2 regions of the Oceanicaulis sp. LC35 genome follow, and region 1 is predicted to be linked to the other one. Evidence: riboswitches for the same ligand, from Rfam matches in the RefSeq annotation. Region 1 holds a riboswitch; the other holds the start of a gene.

Region 1 (9,469 bases):
TCCAGAACGGAAACTACTCGCTGGCGGCGTTTTGCTGCGCCTGCGGGCGGAAGTCGGTTTCACTGTCCGCCAGCAGCCAGACCATCATGGTCCAGGCCGCAACATTCTGCGCCATCTCCTCGGGCACGATCTTGTCGAAGGTGTCGTTGGGGGTGTGGTGGAACTCGAAATAGTCCTCGCCATTCTGTTCCAGGCGCACCATGGGCACGCCCATATATTGCAGCGGGATCATGTCGGGGCCGCCGCCGCCTTCATTATCGCCCGGCACAACGCCCAGTGACTGAAGCTCGCGGTGGATCGCAGCGATTTCCGGCAAAGCGTGCTCACCCACATTTGACCCCATGCGCCAGACTTCCCGCGCACCGAAATCGGATTCAGAACCGATGATATGGTTCGGAATGGTGCCATCTTCCATGCGGGCGTTAGCGTAGGCGCGCGCGCCCACAAGGCCGACTTCCTCGGCGCCGAACAGCACCACGCGAATGGTGCGGCGCGGACGGTGCCCGCTATCGGCGATCAGCTTGGCGGCCGCGGTGACGATGCCCACGCCGGCGCCATCGTCCAGCGCGCCGGTCGCCGTGTCCCAGCTGTCCAGGTGCGCGCCAATGATGACGATTTCATCGGGCGCCTCGGAGCCTTCGATCTCGGCGATGACATTGCCGCTCATCGCCTGCCCGCGCCAGCCGGCATAGGTGCGCATGTTGATGCGAATGGTTTCGCCCATCTCGTGAAGGCGCTGGATCTGGTCGGCATCCGGGCCGGAAACGGCCAGCGCCGGAATTTCCGGATGGCGTCCTTCAGGAAAGCTCATCATGCCGGTATGGGCGAAGCGGTTGGTGCTGGTGCCCACAGAACGGATCAGAAGGCCCGAAGCGCCCCGGTCCTCGGCCATCACCCAGGCGTCGCGACGCTTGCGGTTGGCCCAGCCATAGCCCTCGCCCGTCCGGCTGGCGACCATGCGGTCATTGACGAAGACCAGCTTGCCTTCCAGGGCGTCCGCGGATGCATCCGAAGCCAGCAGCGAGTCATAACTGTCAAAGAAGACCACTTCGGCCTCAAGTCCGCCCTCAGGCGTCGCGCCCGCGCCGCCCAGAGAGATGGCGTAGAGCGGCTGGGGATAGGGCGCAGTAATAGCCACTTCCTCATAGACCGACCGGCCACGCGTCCACAGATCAAGCTCGAACGGCTCAACGCGCACATTCTCGAAATCAAGACGCTCAAGCGTCTCAACAGCCCATTCACGCGCGCGGGCCTCCTGCGGCGTACCCGCCAGACGCGGCCCCACTTCCGTGGTCAGGGATTCGGTGATCTCATAGGCCAGATCGCTCGCCAGCGCGGTCTGACCCAGGCTCTGGGCGATTTCGCGGGTTTCGGCGTCCAGCTCGAACACCGCGTCCTGGGCCTGAGCCAGGCTCGCGGTTGATGCCAGGGCGGCGACCATGACGGTGCGCAGCATGTTGTCTCTCCCTCTCCGGTTCGGGCTGACCTTATAGGCGCCTTCGCAAAAGTGAAAACCTGATCTGATGGTATGCGGGCGGGGACAAAACCGTTTATATGTCCGGCTATGACAGAGACGGCTCCCAATCCCGATCAAGCCTCGCTTGAAACTGATGAAACCCTGGCGATTCCGCCGGCCCCCGAAGGCATGGCCCGCTCGCGCGGCGGACCGATCGCCCATGAGCCGCCGACGCCGGAATACGGCGCCTATGCCCCCGGTTTCATCAGCAAGATCGGCCTCGCCATTGGCCGGGCCCTGCCCGCTTCACGCGCCGGTCTGCGGCTGGCGGGCGCGGCGCGTCCGCTGGCGCTGAACGGTGTGAAAGCCGGGGTCGCCGATGTGGAAGCGCTCGGGCTGAAGCTGCGCCTGCATCCCACCGACAATCTGTCGGAAAAGCGCCTGTTCATGACGCCGCAATGCTTTGACCCTGCTGAGCTGGCCTCATTGCGCGCCCTGATGGGGCCGGGCAAGACCTTCATGGATATCGGCGCCAATGCGGGCGCCTATTCGCTGGTCGCGGCGAAAGCGGGCGGAGATAAATCGCGCGTCATCGCGGTTGAACCCCAGCGCGAGATGCGTCGCCGTCTCAGTTTCAACGCGCGTCAGAACGGTCTTGGAAATATCGAGATGGCTGGCGTCGCCCTCGCCGATTACGAGGGCGAGGAAGTCATGCGCATGATCTCCGGCAATCATGGGCAAGCCCGGCTGGGCGGGTCCGAGGGCGAAGCGGTACGCGTCACCACGCTCCTGACCCTGATGGACGAGCTGAAGCTGAAAAAAGCTCATGCCATGAAGGTGGATGTGGAAGGCGGCGAAGCGGCCATCCTGTCCCACTTCTTCGCCAAAGCCGACAAAGACCGCTGGCCGGACCTGCTCATCCTCGAGCGAGCCGACATGGCCGATGGCCGCGATGCGCCGGACGCCGCCGCCCTCGCCATGCGCAAGGGCTATGGCGTGCGCCATAGCACCCGGATGAACGTCATCCTCGACCGCACCACCGGCTAGACGCCCCTGACAAAGGACACGTCCGATGAGCTCTCTTGAACGCATTCTCGAAGGCAAGAGCAAGGATCTGGGCGGGTTCTCCGTCGCGCGCATTCTGCCTGTTGCGCAGCGCCGCCATGTGGGTCCGTTCGTGTTCTACGACCAGATGGGCCCGGCGCAATTCAAGCCCGGCGAGGGCATTGATGTGCGCCCCCACCCCCATATCGGTCTGGCGACTGTCACCTATCTGTTTGATGGTGAAATGGATCACCGCGACTGTCTGGGCGTGCACCAGACCGTCTATCCTGGTGATGTGAACTGGATGACCGCCGGCAAGGGCGTCACCCATTCCGAACGCACAGGGGATGAAGCGCGCGCCAAAGGCATGTTCCTGCATGGCATTCAGGTCTGGGTCGCCCTGCCTGAAGACCAGCAGGAGATCGACGCCGAGTTTCACCATCATGGCGCTGGCGAATTGCCTGCCTTCGACATCGGGGGCGCGCAGTTCAGGCTGATCCTGGGCGAGGCTTACGGCCACACCTCTCCGGTCAAGGTCTACTCCCCGATCGTCTATGCCCATATCGAAGCGAAAGCGGGCGCCGAATTTGATCTGCCCGAAGGTCATGACGAGCTGGCGATCCACGTGGTGAGCGGGAGCATCCAGACGGCCTCCGAAACACTCACGGGCGGCCAGATGGCGATCTACGCTCCGGGCGAGACCACTGGACGCGTCACCGTGACCGAGGATGCGCGCCTGATGCTTCTGGGTGGTCAGCCCTTGGGCGAGCGCTTCATGGAATGGAATTTCGTCTCTACATCTCGCGAACGGATCGAGGAAGCCAAAGCCGACTGGCGCGCCTCCATCGCGGGCGGCTTCAGGGACACATACTTCCACATGCCGGTGGATGAGCGCGAATACATCCCCCTGCCTGGTGATCCCGAACCGGGCGAACCGCCTGCCTGCACAGAAGAAAACCCCACCAGCTAGCCATGGTTCAGGACGAGCTTACCCCACAGCTGGTGGCGCAAATCATCGAGCGTGGTCCGCTGGAGGATCTGCAGACCCTGCCCATCGCTCTGGCGCTCGGCCTGCCCGACCGCGTGGACGTTCAGGCCATCTGCCTTCAGCTCGCCGAGCATGAGGATGAGTATGTGCGCGGCAATGCCGTACTGGCGCTCGGCCATCTTGCGAGACTGACCGGCGAGCTTCACGAAACACGCGTGCGCAAAGTGCTCGGCGAAGCGCTTGAGGACGATAGCGAATTTGTGCGCGGCCAAGCCGACAACGCTCGCAGTGATCTGCACATGTTCCTGGGGTGGGACTTTGACGGCTATGCGCAGTCCCAAGATGACATCGCGCCCGTCTTTCCCGAAGCGCGCTATCAACTTTACATCATCGTCGACGCGGAAAGCCGCGTTCTGATCGAGCGCGACCATCAGCCCGGCGTCCTCGCGCCCTCAGACCTCTTCGCCCCTGATCCGCGCGGCCTCAGCCATGGCCATAACTGGCGCCTGCCCGGCTTTGGGATGGATGCGCCTCTGTCAGAGAACGCCAAAGCCCTCAACGCCGCCTGGGACGCCCGCAAGGGCACGGTCTTCGTCAATGAAAGCAATCTCTTTGAAGAAGCCGTTCTGGTTCAGGCGCGCCATGACAGCCCTATCGGCGCCCATGCCCTCGGCGACTGGGTCTGGCTGAAACTCAGAGCCTATTATTGTGACGGACCGTCCTCAGGCCTCTGGCCCGCCGCCCCCGGCATCGAGCAGCGATGGGTCGAGCCCGCCACGGTGATGGCGGACCTGCCCGTCAGCGCCCATGACCGCTACGCCCTTGCCCAGCTCGATGAGTTCTGGATGCGCGAAACCGGCATGGCGTTTTTGTAGGGCTATTGCAGCCCCACCTGTCCTTCGAGCCCGTCGAGAAGTGCGGCCGGGTCATAGGCGCGGCCGTTCAGAAAGACCAGAACCGGGCGTGTGATGGCCTGGGGGTCCGCAATCAGGTCTCCCTCCAGCAACACCAGATCGGCGAGCTTTCCCGCCTCCACAGAGCCCAGCTCATCCTCGCGCCCGACGACCCGCGCGCCGTTCAGCGTCATCACTTGCAGCGCTTCAGCGGGGGAAAAGCCCGCTTCCAGAAACAATGCGTAATTTCGCTGATCGCCAAAGCCTGGCAGGTTGTGACGCCCCGGATCGATACCCGCCGCCAGAAGGCCGCCCGCCTCGAAAAAGGCGCGCTCAAAGGCTAGCGCATTGTCAAAGGAGGCATCGGTCTCGCTTGCACTTTGTGAAAGCTGGGCCTGACGCGCTTCATACGCCTCCTGAAACGCCGGCGCCAGATACCGCACGATGCGTTCCTCGCCCTGATAGCGATAGGCGAACCGGCTTTCGACGATGGCGAGCGTTGAGACGAGCGCGGTTCCGTTCTCCACCAGGGTCGCGAAGACGCGCTGCGCCGCATCGCTACCCGCATCCACATGCGCCATGTTCGGAACCGTGCCGCCAATGCACTCGCCCTCGGGCTTGTCCGCGAGAAAGTCGCTCGCCGAGACAAGGCCGTGCTCGATCGTGTCGATGCCGAGCGCGGATGCCTCTTCAAAGGTCAGGGAACACAAATGCCCGGCCACGCGCAGACCGTGGGCATGGGCCTCGTCAATGACAGCGGCGGCGATATGGGGTTCGACCCGACGATAGAGCTTGATCCAGCCCACGCCCGTCTCCGCCCAGCGACGCACAAAGGCGCGCGCCTCATCCTCGCTGGCGGGCTGCACCATGACCGGCGCATCTCCTGGGCCGCTGACATAAGGGGCCGAGGTCGCAACGCGCGGCGACAGGGCGCTTCCGGTTTCAGCCGCCTCAGCCATGGCGAGATCGGCGATGGGAGAGGCGGCGCCAACCGTGCGAATCGTGGTCACCCCGCCCGCCAGATACAGACGGCTCGCCGCCCGTTGCAGCAAGGGCGCGCCGGGCATGTGGGTATGGTTATGAGCCCCCACGATCCCCGGGATCAGGGTGCGGCCTTCGCCATCCACACGGCGCACGGATCCAGAGACATCCAACTCGGAGCTTGGCGCCAGTCGGGTGATGCGCCCGTCTTCCAGAAGCACGCTCATATCCGGTTGGGCGGGCGCGCCCGTCCCGTCCAGGACGAGCACATGCTCGATCAGAACCGGGCCCTCCTCGAAGGCGAGATAGGGCTCGACCGGGTCGAGCCCGTCAGGCGCCGGCTGGACAGCAAGAGCGGTCCCGGCGGAGCCGAGACCGATGACACTCAGAACAACCGCACGCAAAAGCTGACGCATCTCATCTCCCCTGAAGCTGGGGCTCAGGGTGCTGAGACTCGCGCGTCTGGCAAGTTACGGTCTGCTTATAAGCCTATTCCGCTGCACGCGGGCCACCGGACCGGCGTTGACCGCCGCCGCCACCGCCCCGGCGATGACGCTGGGGCTTGCCGCCGCGCGGCCCGCCCTTGGAGCCCTCACCGCCACGCGGAGCGCTGGCCTGAGCCTGAGCCTGCCCCTGGCCCTCGCCCTGCCCCTGGCCCTGGCCGCGGCGACCGCCGCGACGACGGCGCTTGGACTTGGCCGCTTCGCCCTTGGGCATGGGCGGGGCGTCATTGAGGCCCGGAATGGCGACGCCCATGGTCTTCTCAATGTCCTTGAGCATGACGCGCTCATCGGGCGCGCACAGCGCCACGGCGCGGCCACTGGCGCCTGCACGGGCAGTCCGGCCGATGCGGTGAACATAGTTCTCGGCGACGTTCGGCAATTCGTAGTTCACCACCAGATCGACGCCGTCCACATCGATGCCGCGGGCGGCGATATCGGTCGCCACCAGCACCGGGGCTTCACCGGTCTTGAAGGCGTCCAGCGCCCGGATGCGCTGGTTCTGGCTCTTGTCGCCATGAATGGCGTTGGCCTTGTGGCCGTATTTCACCAGACGCTTGGCGACCCGGTCCGCGCCGTACTTGGTGCGGGTGAAAATGATCGCGCGCTTGCCGGCCTCGGGCGCCATCAGATCGATAAGAGCGTCCGGCTTGGCCGAGGCCTCGGTGTAAAAGACCTTCTGGTCGATCCGCTCGACAGGCTTGGACGGCGGGGTCACCGCCACGGTTTCAGGGTTGTCGAGAAAGTCATCGGCCAGCTGACGGATCGCCGGCGCCATGGTCGCAGAGAACATCAGCGTCTGACGCTCCTCGCCCACCATGCGCAACAGCTTGCGGATCGCCGGAATAAAGCCGAGATCGAGCATCTGGTCGGCTTCGTCCAGAATGACGAAACGGGTGAGATCAAGCCGCGCCTTGCGCTCACCGAGATGGTCCAGAAGACGGCCCGGCGTCGCCACAAGAATATCAACGCCGCGCGCCAGCGCCTTGATCTGCGGGCCGGCTTTGACGCCGCCGAACACCACCGTGCTCGTGAGTTTGGTATGGGCGGTATAGGCCTTCACCTGCTCTTCAATCTGGGCGGCGAGCTCACGCGTCGGCGCCAGGATCAGCGCGCGGCAAGAGCGGCCCGGCGCCTGCTTATTCTCGGTCAGAAGCTGGTGAACCAGCGGCAGCACGAACGCTGCGGTCTTGCCGGTGCCGGTCTGGGCCAGACCAATCAGGTCATGGCCCTTCATCACTGCGGGAATGGCGCGCGCCTGGATCGGCGTCGGGGTCTCATAACCTTGTTCTGAAATGGCGGTGAGAATGGACGGATTGAGACCGAAGTCGGTAAATTTGGTCAAGATAACCTCAATGGAGCGCTCTCGGACGACCTCCGGGCGCTGTGTCGTTTTCAATGGGACAACTGGATCGTTCAGCCGCCGTACAAGGGCGATCATCGCCCACGCCCGGACCTCGTAACGGGAGCGAGACTCGCTCCGGCTGATCCGTCGCCGCGCAACCCGGACGATCCGGGGCGCGTGCTTGCGTAGCGCCTCCTTGCGCCCAATCGCGCAGAAAGGCAAGCACGCAAGACGGATGCAAATCCGTTTATTATTGATTGTTTATAAAACTTCGAGCGCCAGACTGCCCATTCCGGAGCGATAGCTCCAACTGCGTCGGTCCCCGCAAGGGGTTAATCGGGAAGACCGGTGAGCCGCCCTTTTCATGGCGGCAAGTCCGGCGCTGCCCCCGCAACTGTAAGCGGTGAAGACGTTTCAAAACGCCACTGGGCTCTCGCGGCCACGGGAAGGCGAAACGTCACGGCCCGCGAGCCAGGAGACCTGCCGGTCGCAGTTCACGAACCGATTAGGCGCTGGACGGGGTGTGTCGGCGAACCAGACATGAATGACGTATGCGCGACCGTTGATGCGGCGGTCGAGATCCATCCTGCGCCGGTCGTACACATGATCGAACAGGTCTTTCCCTCCCTGTGCAATCATCATGGCACGCTGTTCGGCGGGGAAGCCATGGCCCTGATGGACAAGGCGGCCTTTCTCGCCGCCTCCCGGCATGGCCGCGACAGCTTTGTCACCGCCAGCTGTGACCGGGTCGATTTCAACGCCCCCATCCATGTGGGCGAGCTCGTGGAAGCACAAGCCTTTCTCCTCCGCGTCGGCTGTCGCTCGATCGGTGTGGAGGTGAAGCTCTGGGGCGAAGCCGCGCTGACCGGGGAACGACGCTTGGCCACCACAGGCCGTTTCACCCTGGTGGCCAACACCCGGGACAAGGCGGATCCCCTGCCGCCCCTGTCAGGGCTGGCGAGCAGTCACGCCGGGCTGGAGGAGCTGAGCGAGGATCTCGCCCTCGCCTCGAGCCTGCGCTTTCAGGACCTGGTCTTCCCGCCCCAGACCAATCATTACGGCACCCTGTTTGGCGGCGACGCGCTCGCCCTGATGGGCCGGGCGGCCTATGTGCTCGCCACGCGCCGGGCGAAAGCCCGCGTCGTCATGGCCGCCAGCCCGCAAAGCCGCTTCACCCAGCCGGTCCATGAGGGCGAGATGGTCGATATCCGCGCCGACATCCTGAAAACCGGCCGCAGCTCGATCCATGTGGCGGTCGACCTATGGGCCGAGAACCTGCTCACGGGAGACCAGCGCCGCGCGGGTAGCGCCGATTATGTGATGGTGGCCGTGGATGAGCAGGGAAAGCCTCAGCCCATATAAATGCCGCCCGATTGAGTTGTTTTCCGCATAAAGCATATGACTCCAGGCCGGATTATCGCGCGCCCGCGCGCGACTTATTGTTCTGTCATGAAAGCTCCCGAGAGAGGAAAATCACAATGACGGACACTTCCACCTCCCCCTCCGGCCATGATCGGCGCCATGTTCTTAAAATGGCGGGCGTTACCGCAGCCGCCCTTGGTGCGTCCGCGCTCGGTCAGGGCCGCGCTTCGGCCCAGTCCCTGACCCAGGACTGGGACAAGACCTTCCCCAAAAGTGATCGCGTGGACCATTCCAAGATCCGTTTCATCAATCGCTATGGCGTGCCGCTCGTTGGCGACCTTTATCGTCCGAAAGATGCAAGCCCGCAGCCGGGCCCGGCGATCGCCGTTGCCGGACCGTTTGGCGCGGTAAAAGAACAATCGGCGGGCCTTTACGCCCAGACGATGGCCGAGCGTGGCTTCGTCACCCTCGCCTTTGACCCCTCCTATGTGGGTGAAAGCGCCGGCGAGGTCCGCAATGTCGCCTCGCCTGACATCAACACCGAGGACTTCATGGCGGCTGTAGACGCTCTGGGCCTGCGCCCGGACGTGGACCGGGAGCGGATCGGCATTATCGGCATTTGCGGCTTCGGCGGCATGGCGCTGAACGCCGTTGCGGCAGACAAGCGCGTCAAGGCCGTGGCGACCGCGAGCATGTACGACATGTCCCGCGTCATGGCGAAGGGCTATTACGACTCCCTGACCGCCGAACAACGCACCGCCGAGCTCACCCGTCTCAGCGAACAACGCTGGGCGGACGCCGAAAGCGTCGAGCCCGCGCTGGCCGGCGGCCTCCCCGACAGCATTGAGGGCATCGATAACCCGGTCATCCGGATGTATCACGCCTATTACAAGACCGATC
Region 2 (9,469 bases), 760 kb from region 1:
TTCAACGCCCGCCTCGGCGAGACGGTCGAGCATCCAGTCGATCAGTGTTTTGCCGCCCAGCTCCACCAGCGCCTTGCAGCGATCATTGGTGAGTGGACGCATGCGGGTGCCAAGACCGGCCGCCATCACCATGGCGCGTTGGGGCGCTTGCGTCATGCTCAGCCCTTCTCGAACAGGGAGGGGGTCAGCGCCATCACGGCGGCTTTCACCGGAGCGAGCGCGGGGTGTGCGAGATCGCAGACGAAATGGCGCTCCACCCGCGGCAGCAGATCGAGATATTTCGGCTTGCCGTCGCGCTGGGCGAGGCGGACGAAAATGCCCAGAATCTTGGCGTTGCGCTGGGCGGCCAGCACGGCGGCGGCGGCGTCAAACGCCTCACGGTCCGCCAGGCCCGCCGCGTTGAAGAAGCGGTCGGTGAGCGGTTTGGCCAGATCGCCCGCCACATCCCGGCGCGCATCCTCGATCAGGGAGACCAGATCATAGGCGGGATGGCCGAACAGGGCGTCCTGAAAGTCGAGAAGTCCCACCTTGGCTTCATGTTCGCGCTGGGGCAGCCAGATCAGGTTCTCAGCGTGAAAATCGCGCAGCACGAGGCCGGGCGCGTGGTTGTCGAGATGCGGCAGCACCTGATCCCACGCCTTGCGCCAGTCGGACTTGTCCGCCTCTGACAGGGTCTTGCCGCGCCAGGGCGCATACCAGTCAGTGAACAGCTCGGTCTCGGCATGAAGCGCCAGCGCGTCATAGTCCTGAACCGTCCAGCCTTTACCGAAGGCCGTCGGCTGGCGCTCGAACGAGGAGCGGTAAATCGCGCCCAGCGTTTCCACGGCGGTGGCGTACAGCGCGCCTTCATGGGCGACCGCCGGGATCAGCCGCGCGAACAGCGCATCGGTCAGATCCTCGATGATCAGAAAGCCCTGATCGAGATCGGCCTCAAAAATACGCGGGGCGGAAAAACCACGCGCTGTCAGCGCGCCGGACAGCGCCGCAAAGGCGGTGGTGTTATTGCCTGCAAGGCGTGCAACAGCGTTATAGCCCAGCGCGATGCGCTCATCCTCGCTGGCGTCAATAGGGCAGGCGGGCGCTTCGCTGGCGCCGGGCGCGTCCATCAAGATGGCCGTGTCCTGGCCACGGCTCAGACGGAAATAGGAGCGGGTGGAGGCGTCGCCGGGAAAGGCGCGCACATCCGCATCGCCCCAGCCGGCGGCTTTGATGAAATCGGTGCGCGCCCGGGCGCGCGGATCAGTCTGCAAGTCCGCCAAGGCGCGTCTCCCAGCTTCCATGGGCTTTGAGGCGTGCGGTGCGTCCGCCCGCCACGGTGTCTTCAAGGGTGATGTCCAGCCGGTCGGCGGGCCGCCAGCCGCCCATGCGGTCGGGCCATTCGATCAGGGCCGCGCCATGATCAAGCGCCTCGTCGATTCCCAGCTCATCAAGCTCTTCGGGGTCTTCAAGCCGGTAGAGGTCGGCATGCAGCAGAACCAGACCCTCTTGGGTCTCATAATGCTGCACGAGGGTGTAGGTGGGGCTCGGCGCATCGGCAATGCCGGTCAAGGCCTCGATCGCCCCGCGCGCCAGCGTGGTCTTGCCTGCGCCCAGCCCGCCTTCCAGCAGCACCGCATCGCCCGCCTTCAACAGACGCGCCAGTCGCGCGCCGAGATCGGCGTTGGCGGCGGGATCAGGCAGGGACAGGACAAGCTCGGTCATACAAGGCTGATAGGACGGCTCGCGCACAGCGGCAAGAGTTCGCAGCGCTCGCGCTTGCGCAGCACAGCGCTTGACTTGCACCGGCGGGCGCGGCGCCATGCGCGCACAAGAACGAGACAACAGGGAGCGCGGATCGCAGTGTCCGGAACGGTCATTATCGGTGGCGGCCAGGCCGCCTTGTCCGCAGCCGCCGAGCTGCGCAAGCGCAAGTATGATCAGTCGATCATCATTCTGGCGGGCGAAACCGCCGCGCCCTATCAACGTCCGCCCCTGTCCAAAGCCTATCTCGCGGGCGAGCTGCCGGTGGACCGGCTCTGGCTCAAACCGGCTGAATGGTATGACAAGGCCGATGTGGATCTGCGCACCGGCGTGCGGGTGACCGCGATTGATCGCAGCGCCAGCGAAGTCATCACCGATACCGGCGAACGTATCCGCTATGAGCATCTGATCCTGGCCACGGGGGGTGAAGCGCGCCGCCTGCCGCTGCCCGGCGCAGAGCTTTCAGGCGTGCATGTGCTGCGCACGCTGGCGGAAACCGAAGACCTCTCTGCGTCCTTCCATGAGGCCCAATCCATCGCCATCATCGGCGCGGGCTATATCGGCCTTGAAGTCGCGGCGTCTGCGCGCAAGCGCGGCATGAGCGTGACCGTGCTGGAAGCCGCCGAGCGCCCCATGTGCCGGACGGCGAGTCCTTTGTTGGGCGGCTGGTTCGGAGCGATCCATCGCGGTTATGGCGTCGATCTGCGCGTCAACGCGCCGGTGAAAGCGATTGTTGGCGAAGCCGGCAAGGTGACGGGCGTCGAGCTGGGTGATGGCGAGATTGTCGAGGCCGATACCGTGCTGGTCGCAGCCGGTCTGACGGTGAATGATCATCTGGCCAGCGCCGCAGGTCTGGCATGTCAGGATGGCGTACTGGTCGATGAAACCGCCCGCACCGAGGATGAACGCATCTACGCCATCGGTGATGTCGCGCGCTTTCATTCCAAGCGCTATGACCGTTCGATCCGGCTGGAATCGGTTCAGAACGCTATTGATCAGGGCAAGGCCGCGGCGCAAGCCATTTGCGGCCTGGAGGTCGATTATGACCCTGTGCCCTGGTTCTGGTCGGACCAGTACGAGATGAAGCTGCAGATCACCGGCCTGATCGAGGGCGCGGACACCATGGTGCGCCGGGGCGATCCCGAAGAGGGCAAGTTCGCGCTCTTCCATCTCAAAGACGGGCGCATCGTGGCGTGTGAGGCGGTCAATTCCGCGCCGGAATACATGGCCGCCCAGCGCATGATCGCCATGAGCGCAACGCCGGATCCGGACCGTTTGCGGGATCCCGGAGTGGCGATGCGCGATTTCCTGTCCTAAATAGCGCCCAACACGCGGGCCCGGGCCTGCACCCGATCGAATGAGAAGACGACTGACATGGCCAAGATCACCTATATCGAGCATGACGGCGCCACCCATGAAGTGGATGTGCAGGACGGGCTGACCGTCATGGAAGGCGCGATCCGCAACATGGTGCCCGGCATCGACGCCGATTGCGGCGGCGCCTGCGCCTGTGCGACCTGCCATGTCTATGTGGACCCGGCCTGGACGGACAAGACCGGCGAGCGCTCGTCCATGGAAGAATCCATGCTCGATTTCGCCAGCGATGTTCAGGAGACTTCGCGTCTGTCCTGCCAGATCAAGGTCACAGCTGAGCTGGATGGCTTGATCGTGCGCCTGCCTGAAGAGCAAGGCTAGGCCCGCTTGACCGGGGGCGCGTCCCCCGACTACACACCGAGATACGCGACGGTTCTCCCGCGAGGGAGCGAAGAGGGAACACCGGTGCGACGCGCAAGCGTCTGGTCCGGGGCTGTACCCGCAACTGTGAGCGGCGAGCGAGGCGCTAACGGCCACTGGATCGTCAGATCTGGGAAGGCGGCGCACCGCATTGACCCGCAAGCCAGGAGACCTGCCGACGCGGTCGCTCGTTCACGGTGCGGGAACACACCATCTGAACGCGGAAGTCTTCCGTCTGCAGCGACGTCCGGCGCGTCGAGACTTGTCCTGACCTCGTCAGGATGAAGCGCCGTTGCACTCGCTGCCGTCCGGGTCGCTCGCGCCCGGTCGCGAACGGAGGCTTCAGATGAAAGCCCGTATTTCCCTCGCGGCCCTCGCCGCCGCGCTCTCAATCGCTCCGGCGCTCGCCTTCGAGACGGTTGAAACCCCTGACGACACCATCGTGGTGACCGGCGTGCGCGCGCCCAGCTTGCTGGAACGTCTTCCCGCCACGCTCGACGTGATCGACCGCGCCGAGATCGATCTCAAGAACCAGAACACCCTCGTTGAGGCGCTCGCTGCGACGCCGGGTCTTGCCGTCGTGCAGTCCGGTCCCGCAGGTTCGACCGCCAGCGTGTTTGTACGCGGCACGAACTCCAAGCATGTCCTCGCGCTTTATGATGGCATCCGTCTTAATGATCTCGCCGCATCGAACGGCGCGTTCAATTTTGGCTCTGACCTTGTGGGGGATGCGGGCCGGATCGAGATCGTGCGCGGTCCGCTCTCTTCGCTCTACGGCTCGGACGCTGTGGGCGGGGTGATCAATATCCTGCCGCGCCGCGCGCCGGAATCCGGTTCTGAAGTCTATGGCGAAGCCTCTGTAGGTGATTTCAACACCTATCACGCGCTTGTTGGCGGTGGGCTTCGCGAAGGCCGGTTCAATCTGGCCGCCACGGCGGAATACCAGCAAAGCAATGGCTATGACGTGACGCCGGAGCGCATCTCGACCCGGAATGGCGATCCTGACCCGTCCGAGTTCACTGTATTGTCGGCCAATGGCGGCTTTGCACTGACCGAAGCGCTGAGCCTTGAAGCTCTGGTGCGTCACCGCGAATCCCAGGTCGATTTTGACACCTTTTCCGGTGGCCCCTCTGGCTTCCAGCGCGCCGATGATCCGGACCTGCGCAGCGAGGACGAGAGCACCTTGTGGAGCCTGGGGCTGGTCTACGCCCGTCCGGTGAATAATTTCGAGAGCCGTTTGCGCGCAGGTCGTGTGGAGATGGCGCTGGACAGCTTCAATGATGGTGCGGTCACGGATCGCTATGACGGCGAGCGCGCGTTCGCCCAATGGTCCAGTGTCTGGACGCCGGACAGCCTGTCCGCCCTGATCGATCCGGTGGTCAGCTTCGGCGTCGAGTATCAGGACGAGCGCGCAAAGACGGACACCGCCTTCAATGCGCCCTTGTCGGTCAGCGAAGACCTGTGGTCGGCCTATGCCGCGGTGCAGGCGGGCCTGACCGCACGTCTGGACGTGACCGGGTCCATCCGGTTTGACGATTATGACGCCTTTGGCGGCCAGACGACCTTCAATCTGGGCGCGGTCTATCGTCTGGATGTGCTCAACACGCGCCTGCGCGCCAGCTATGGCGCGTCCTTCAAGGCGCCCAGCCTGTCCGAGCGCTATTCAAGCTCGGCCTATGTGGCGGCCAACCCCGACCTTGACCCGGAAGAGGGCAAGACGTTCGAGATCGGCTTTGACAGTGCTCTGGCGCTGGCGGGGCGTGAGGATGCGCTTCGGTTCGGGGCGGTCTGGTATGACAGTGAGATCGAGGACCTGATCGAGTACGTTTATGACGGCGCTCTGTTTATCGGCCAGAACCGCAATGTCGGCGAAGCGGACCTGCAGGGCTTTGAGGCGTTCGCCGAGTGGGCCCCGGTCGATCAGGCCAGCCTGCGGGTGGACTACACCTATACCGACGCGGTGAACGCGACGACCGGGGTGCAATTGCTGCGTCGTCCCGAAGACAGCTGGGCGGTGACGGGGACGTGGCGCCCGATCGAGATCGCTTCCCTCAGCGCCACCTGGCGCTATGTAGGCGAGCGTCTGGACGCCACCTATGACGATGACGGCTTCTACGCCAGCGGCGCAGGCCGCACCCCGTCCTATGACACGGTCGATTTGACCGGCGTGCTGGATGTGTATGAGCGGCTCCAGCTGGTGCTGGGCGTGCGCAATCTCCTGGATGAAACCTATGAGCCGGTCGCGGGCTTCGCCGGCACGCCGCGTGCGGTGACCTTCGGCGTGCGGGTGCGTCCGTAAAATGGTCCGGGCGGCCCCCCCTATCATAGCCGCCCTGGCCATGGGCGCCGTCGCCGCTTCTCCGGCGGCGGCGCTCGAGCCGCGCGTGGTCTCTCTGGACTATTGCGCGGACCAGTATGTGCTCGGCCTCGCGGATCCCGATCATGTGCTTGCGGTCTCTGACCATGCCGATGACCGCCATTCCTATCTGCGCGCCCAAGCCGACGGCCTGCCGCAAATTCGCGACGACGCCGAGGATGTGCTGGCGCTTGGCCCCGACCTCATCGTGCGCGGCTATGACGCCGGCGGTCGTGCGGGCGCCTATTTCGAGCGGCTCGGGCTTGAGACGTTCGAGCTGGGCTATGCGTCCGATTTTGACGGCGTGGAAGCCATGATCCGCCGCACGGCCCAAGCGCTGGGACGATCTGAAACCGGCGAGATGCGCATCCGTCATATGCGGACCCAGCTGGCGCGGGCGTCGGACGGACCGCGCCTCAAGGCGCTTTACATGACCCCGTCGGGCTTCACCGCCGGGGCGGACACGATGATGGACGCCTTCATGAACGCGGCGGGCTTTGACAATGTCATCGCCGAACAGGGGCGAAGCGGCTGGGTGACCTTGCCGCTTGAACGCTTGCACGAGCAGCAACCGGATGTGATTCTGGCGGCTTTCTTTGATGGCGAGACCGCGCCGTTAGACAGCTGGTCGGCGAGCCGTCACACCGTGTTCCGGCGCATGATGGAGACGACGCCGGTGATCTATCTCGACGCCGCCGCCTTGTCCTGCGGCGCCTGGTTCATGGCGGATGAGGCGTTGCGCGCGCGGCAGGCGGCGAATGCGTTGTTTCCCCGTCTGGATGGAGCCATGCCGTGAATCGCGTCTCCCTGAACGCCGCGCTTGTGAGTGTGGCCGTGCTGGTCCTGATCCTGTCAGCCGTGCTGGGCACATCGGATCTGTCCGCATCCGAAGCCCTGTCGGCGATCTTTGGCGGGGGGGATGAGACCGCGCACATCATCGTATGGGAAATCCGCCTGCCCCGCGTTCTGGCGGCGCTGGGCGTGGGGGCGGCGTTGGGCGCTTCGGGGGCGCTGATGCAGGGATTACTGCGCAATCCGCTGGCCGAACCGGGCGTGCTGGGCGTGTCCGCGTCCGCCTCGCTGGGGGCGATCATCGCACTTTATTTCGGGCTGAGTTTTCTGGGCGCTTTCACGGCGCCGGTCCTGGCGGTGGCGGGCGCGGCCGCCGCAACAGTGGTGTTGTCCGTGCTGGCGGCGGCACGCATCAGTGCGGTGCAGCTGATCCTTGTGGGCGTCGGCCTGTCGAGCTTTGCGGGCGCGCTGGGTGCGCTGGCGATCAATCTGGCGCCCAATCGTTTCGCCCTGTCAGACATGGTCACCTGGATGCTGGGTTCGGTCACCAATCGCTCGCTTGATGATCTGATGTTTGTGGCGCCCTTATGGCTGGTCGGTGGCGTGCTGGCTGTGCTTGTCGCGCCCGGACTGCGCGCGCTGGCGCTGGGGGAAGAGACAGCGCAGACGCTGGGCGTCCATCTGGGGCGGACCCGCACGGGCGTTATTGGCGCCGCCGCGCTTCTGACAGGCGCGGCCGTGGCGATCTCGGGCGTTATCGGGTTTGTCGGCATTGTCGCGCCGCATCTGGTGCGGCCTTTCGTGCGACACGATCCGGCGGACCTGATCGGGCCGAGCGCGCTCGTTGGCGGGGTGCTGATCGCGCTGGCGGATCTGTTGCTGCGTCTGGCGCCGCTCGATCAGGAGCTGCGCCTGGGCGTGATGGTGTCGATGATCGGTGCGCCGGTCTTCATCCTGATCGCCGCGCGGGCGCGAGGGATGGGGCAATGACGGGACCGATCGAGAACCGGATCCTGGTGGACAGGCTGAGGGTCCTGCGCGGCGACCGGGACATCCTGTCTGACATCTCGTTCGAGGTGAAAGCGGGCGAGATGATCGCGCTCATCGGTCCGAACGGGGCGGGAAAGTCAACGCTGATCAAGGCGATGCTGGGCCTGATCGAGCCGGATATGGGCGGCGTGCTGCTCAATGGCGCGCCTGTGGGAAGCCTGACGCCCAAAGCACGGGCCCAACAGATGGCCTATCTGCCCCAGGACCGGGCCGTCGCCTGGTCGGTGACCGGCGGGGATCTGGTCGCGCTTGGGCGCTTCGCCTGGGGCGGGGCCGCTTATGATCGATTGGGGGCTGCGGATCGCGACGCGGTGGATGCGGCGCTAGAGAAGGCGGGGGCTGTTGAGCTGAAAGACCGCCTGATCCATGAGCTCTCAGGCGGCGAGCAGGCGCGTTTGCATCTGGCGCGCGTGCTGGCGACCGGGGCGCCGGTGCTGCTGGCGGACGAACCGATTGCAGCGCTCGACCCGCGTCATCAGCTGGAAGCCATGCGCGTCTTGCGGGCTCAGGCCGATCAGGGCGCCAGCGTGATCTGCGCCTTGCATGATCTGGAGCTGGCCCGTCGCCACGCGGACAGGGTCGCGGTGATTCATCAAGGGCGGTTGCACACACTCGCCACACCGGACGAGGCGCTGACCGAACAGGTGCTGGCGCAGGTGTTTGGCGTCACCGCTGCTCCGGGTGGGGGATTCGCCCTGATCTGATCGTGGACGTGCTGCGCAGCATTTGCGCGCATGGTTGCGGATATTGCCGGACGCCCTTCCGGGTGCGCCGACCTATTTATTTGAAACCGATAGATAATTTCTCGCCCTGCGGTCGGAGAGGGGCGTTTGTCGTGTTGCGGCTTCGACCAATGTCGGGCTGCACGCTCCACGAGAGGACTGACACCCTCTTGCTCATACGGGGAAAACCCCGATGAAAAGGGAGGAGCACGATGGCTGAGTCAGACCATCCCACCGGAGGCGTGCCGCCGAAAGGGCCGCCCGATGATCACATGATTACCGAGTCGAAATTCCAGAAATACTGGCGCGCGAACCTGAACCTGATGGGGGTTCTGCTCGCGATCTGGTTCATCGTGTCCTACGGCTTCGGAATTCTGTTCCGTGACGTTCTGGACAATTTCTCCATCGGCGGCGCGCCGCTGGGCTTCTGGTTCGCGCAACAGGGCGCGATCTATGTCTTTGTCGTTCTGATCTTCGTCTATTCCGCAATGATGCATCGCATCGAGCAGAAGTTCGACGTCGATGATGACGAGGGATAGGGGAGGCGATCATGGAAGCGACCGTAATGGGTCTGCCGTCGACCCTGTTCTGGACGGCCTTTTTCGTCATCGGCACTTTCGGGCTCTATATCGGCATCGCCGTTTGGGCGCGGGCCGGTTCGACCGATGATTTCTATGTGGCCGGGCACGATGTGCACCCGGTCTTCAACGGCATGGCCACCGCCGCCGACTGGATGAGCGCCGCCTCCTTCCTGTCCATGGCGGGCATTGTGGCGTTCTCGGGCTATGACGGTTCGGTCTATCTGATGGGCTGGACAGGCGGCTACGTGCTGCTGGCGTTGTTGCTGGCGCCTTATCTGCGCAAGTTCGGAAAGTTCACCGTGCCCGACTTTGTGGGGGACCGGTATTACAGCCAGGCCGCCCGCATCGTGGCAGTGATCTGCGCCCTGTTCATCTCCTTCACCTATATCGCCGGCCAGATGCGCGGGGTGGGCATCGCCTTCTCCAACTTCCTGGGCGTCGATATCACCATCGGGGTGATCATCGGGGCGATCATCGTTCTGTTCTACGCCGTG

The links. A riboswitch is a leader RNA that binds a small molecule or an ion and turns the genes downstream of it on or off. The one in region 1 is predicted to bind cobalamin.
Region 2: it holds a riboswitch for cobalamin, as region 1 does, so the genes downstream of both, ACFELO_RS12575 (TonB-dependent receptor domain-containing protein) here and ACFELO_RS08965 (acyl-CoA thioesterase) in region 1, are expected to answer to the same signal.

The regions. Positions count from the first base shown of each region.
Region 1 covers NZ_CP170485.1:1,881,824-1,891,292, forward strand. The annotation lists gene ACFELO_RS08935 (M20/M25/M40 family metallo-hydrolase) at 14-1,456, opposite strand; gene ACFELO_RS08940 (FkbM family methyltransferase) at 1,565-2,503, shown strand; gene ACFELO_RS08945 (pirin family protein) at 2,529-3,470, shown strand; gene ACFELO_RS08950 (hypothetical protein) at 3,473-4,363, shown strand; gene ACFELO_RS08955 (amidohydrolase family protein) at 4,366-5,778, opposite strand; gene ACFELO_RS08960 (DEAD/DEAH box helicase) at 5,852-7,207, opposite strand; cobalamin riboswitch at 7,508-7,709, shown strand; gene ACFELO_RS08965 (acyl-CoA thioesterase) at 7,748-8,569, shown strand; gene ACFELO_RS08970 (alpha/beta hydrolase) at 8,686-9,469, shown strand, end outside.
Region 2 covers NZ_CP170485.1:2,637,224-2,646,692, reverse strand. The annotation lists gene ACFELO_RS12600 (nucleotidyltransferase family protein) at 1-156, opposite strand, end outside; gene ACFELO_RS12595 (aminoglycoside phosphotransferase family protein) at 159-1,259, opposite strand; gene tsaE (tRNA (adenosine(37)-N6)-threonylcarbamoyltransferase complex ATPase subunit type 1 TsaE) at 1,240-1,701, opposite strand; gene ACFELO_RS12585 (NAD(P)/FAD-dependent oxidoreductase) at 1,840-3,057, shown strand; gene ACFELO_RS12580 (2Fe-2S iron-sulfur cluster-binding protein) at 3,115-3,435, shown strand; cobalamin riboswitch at 3,468-3,668, shown strand; gene ACFELO_RS12575 (TonB-dependent receptor domain-containing protein) at 3,821-5,773, shown strand; gene ACFELO_RS12570 (ABC transporter substrate-binding protein) at 5,814-6,626, shown strand; gene ACFELO_RS12565 (FecCD family ABC transporter permease) at 6,623-7,612, shown strand; gene ACFELO_RS12560 (ABC transporter ATP-binding protein) at 7,609-8,376, shown strand; gene ACFELO_RS12555 (DUF4212 domain-containing protein) at 8,607-8,933, shown strand; gene ACFELO_RS12550 (sodium:solute symporter family protein) at 8,945-9,469, shown strand, end outside.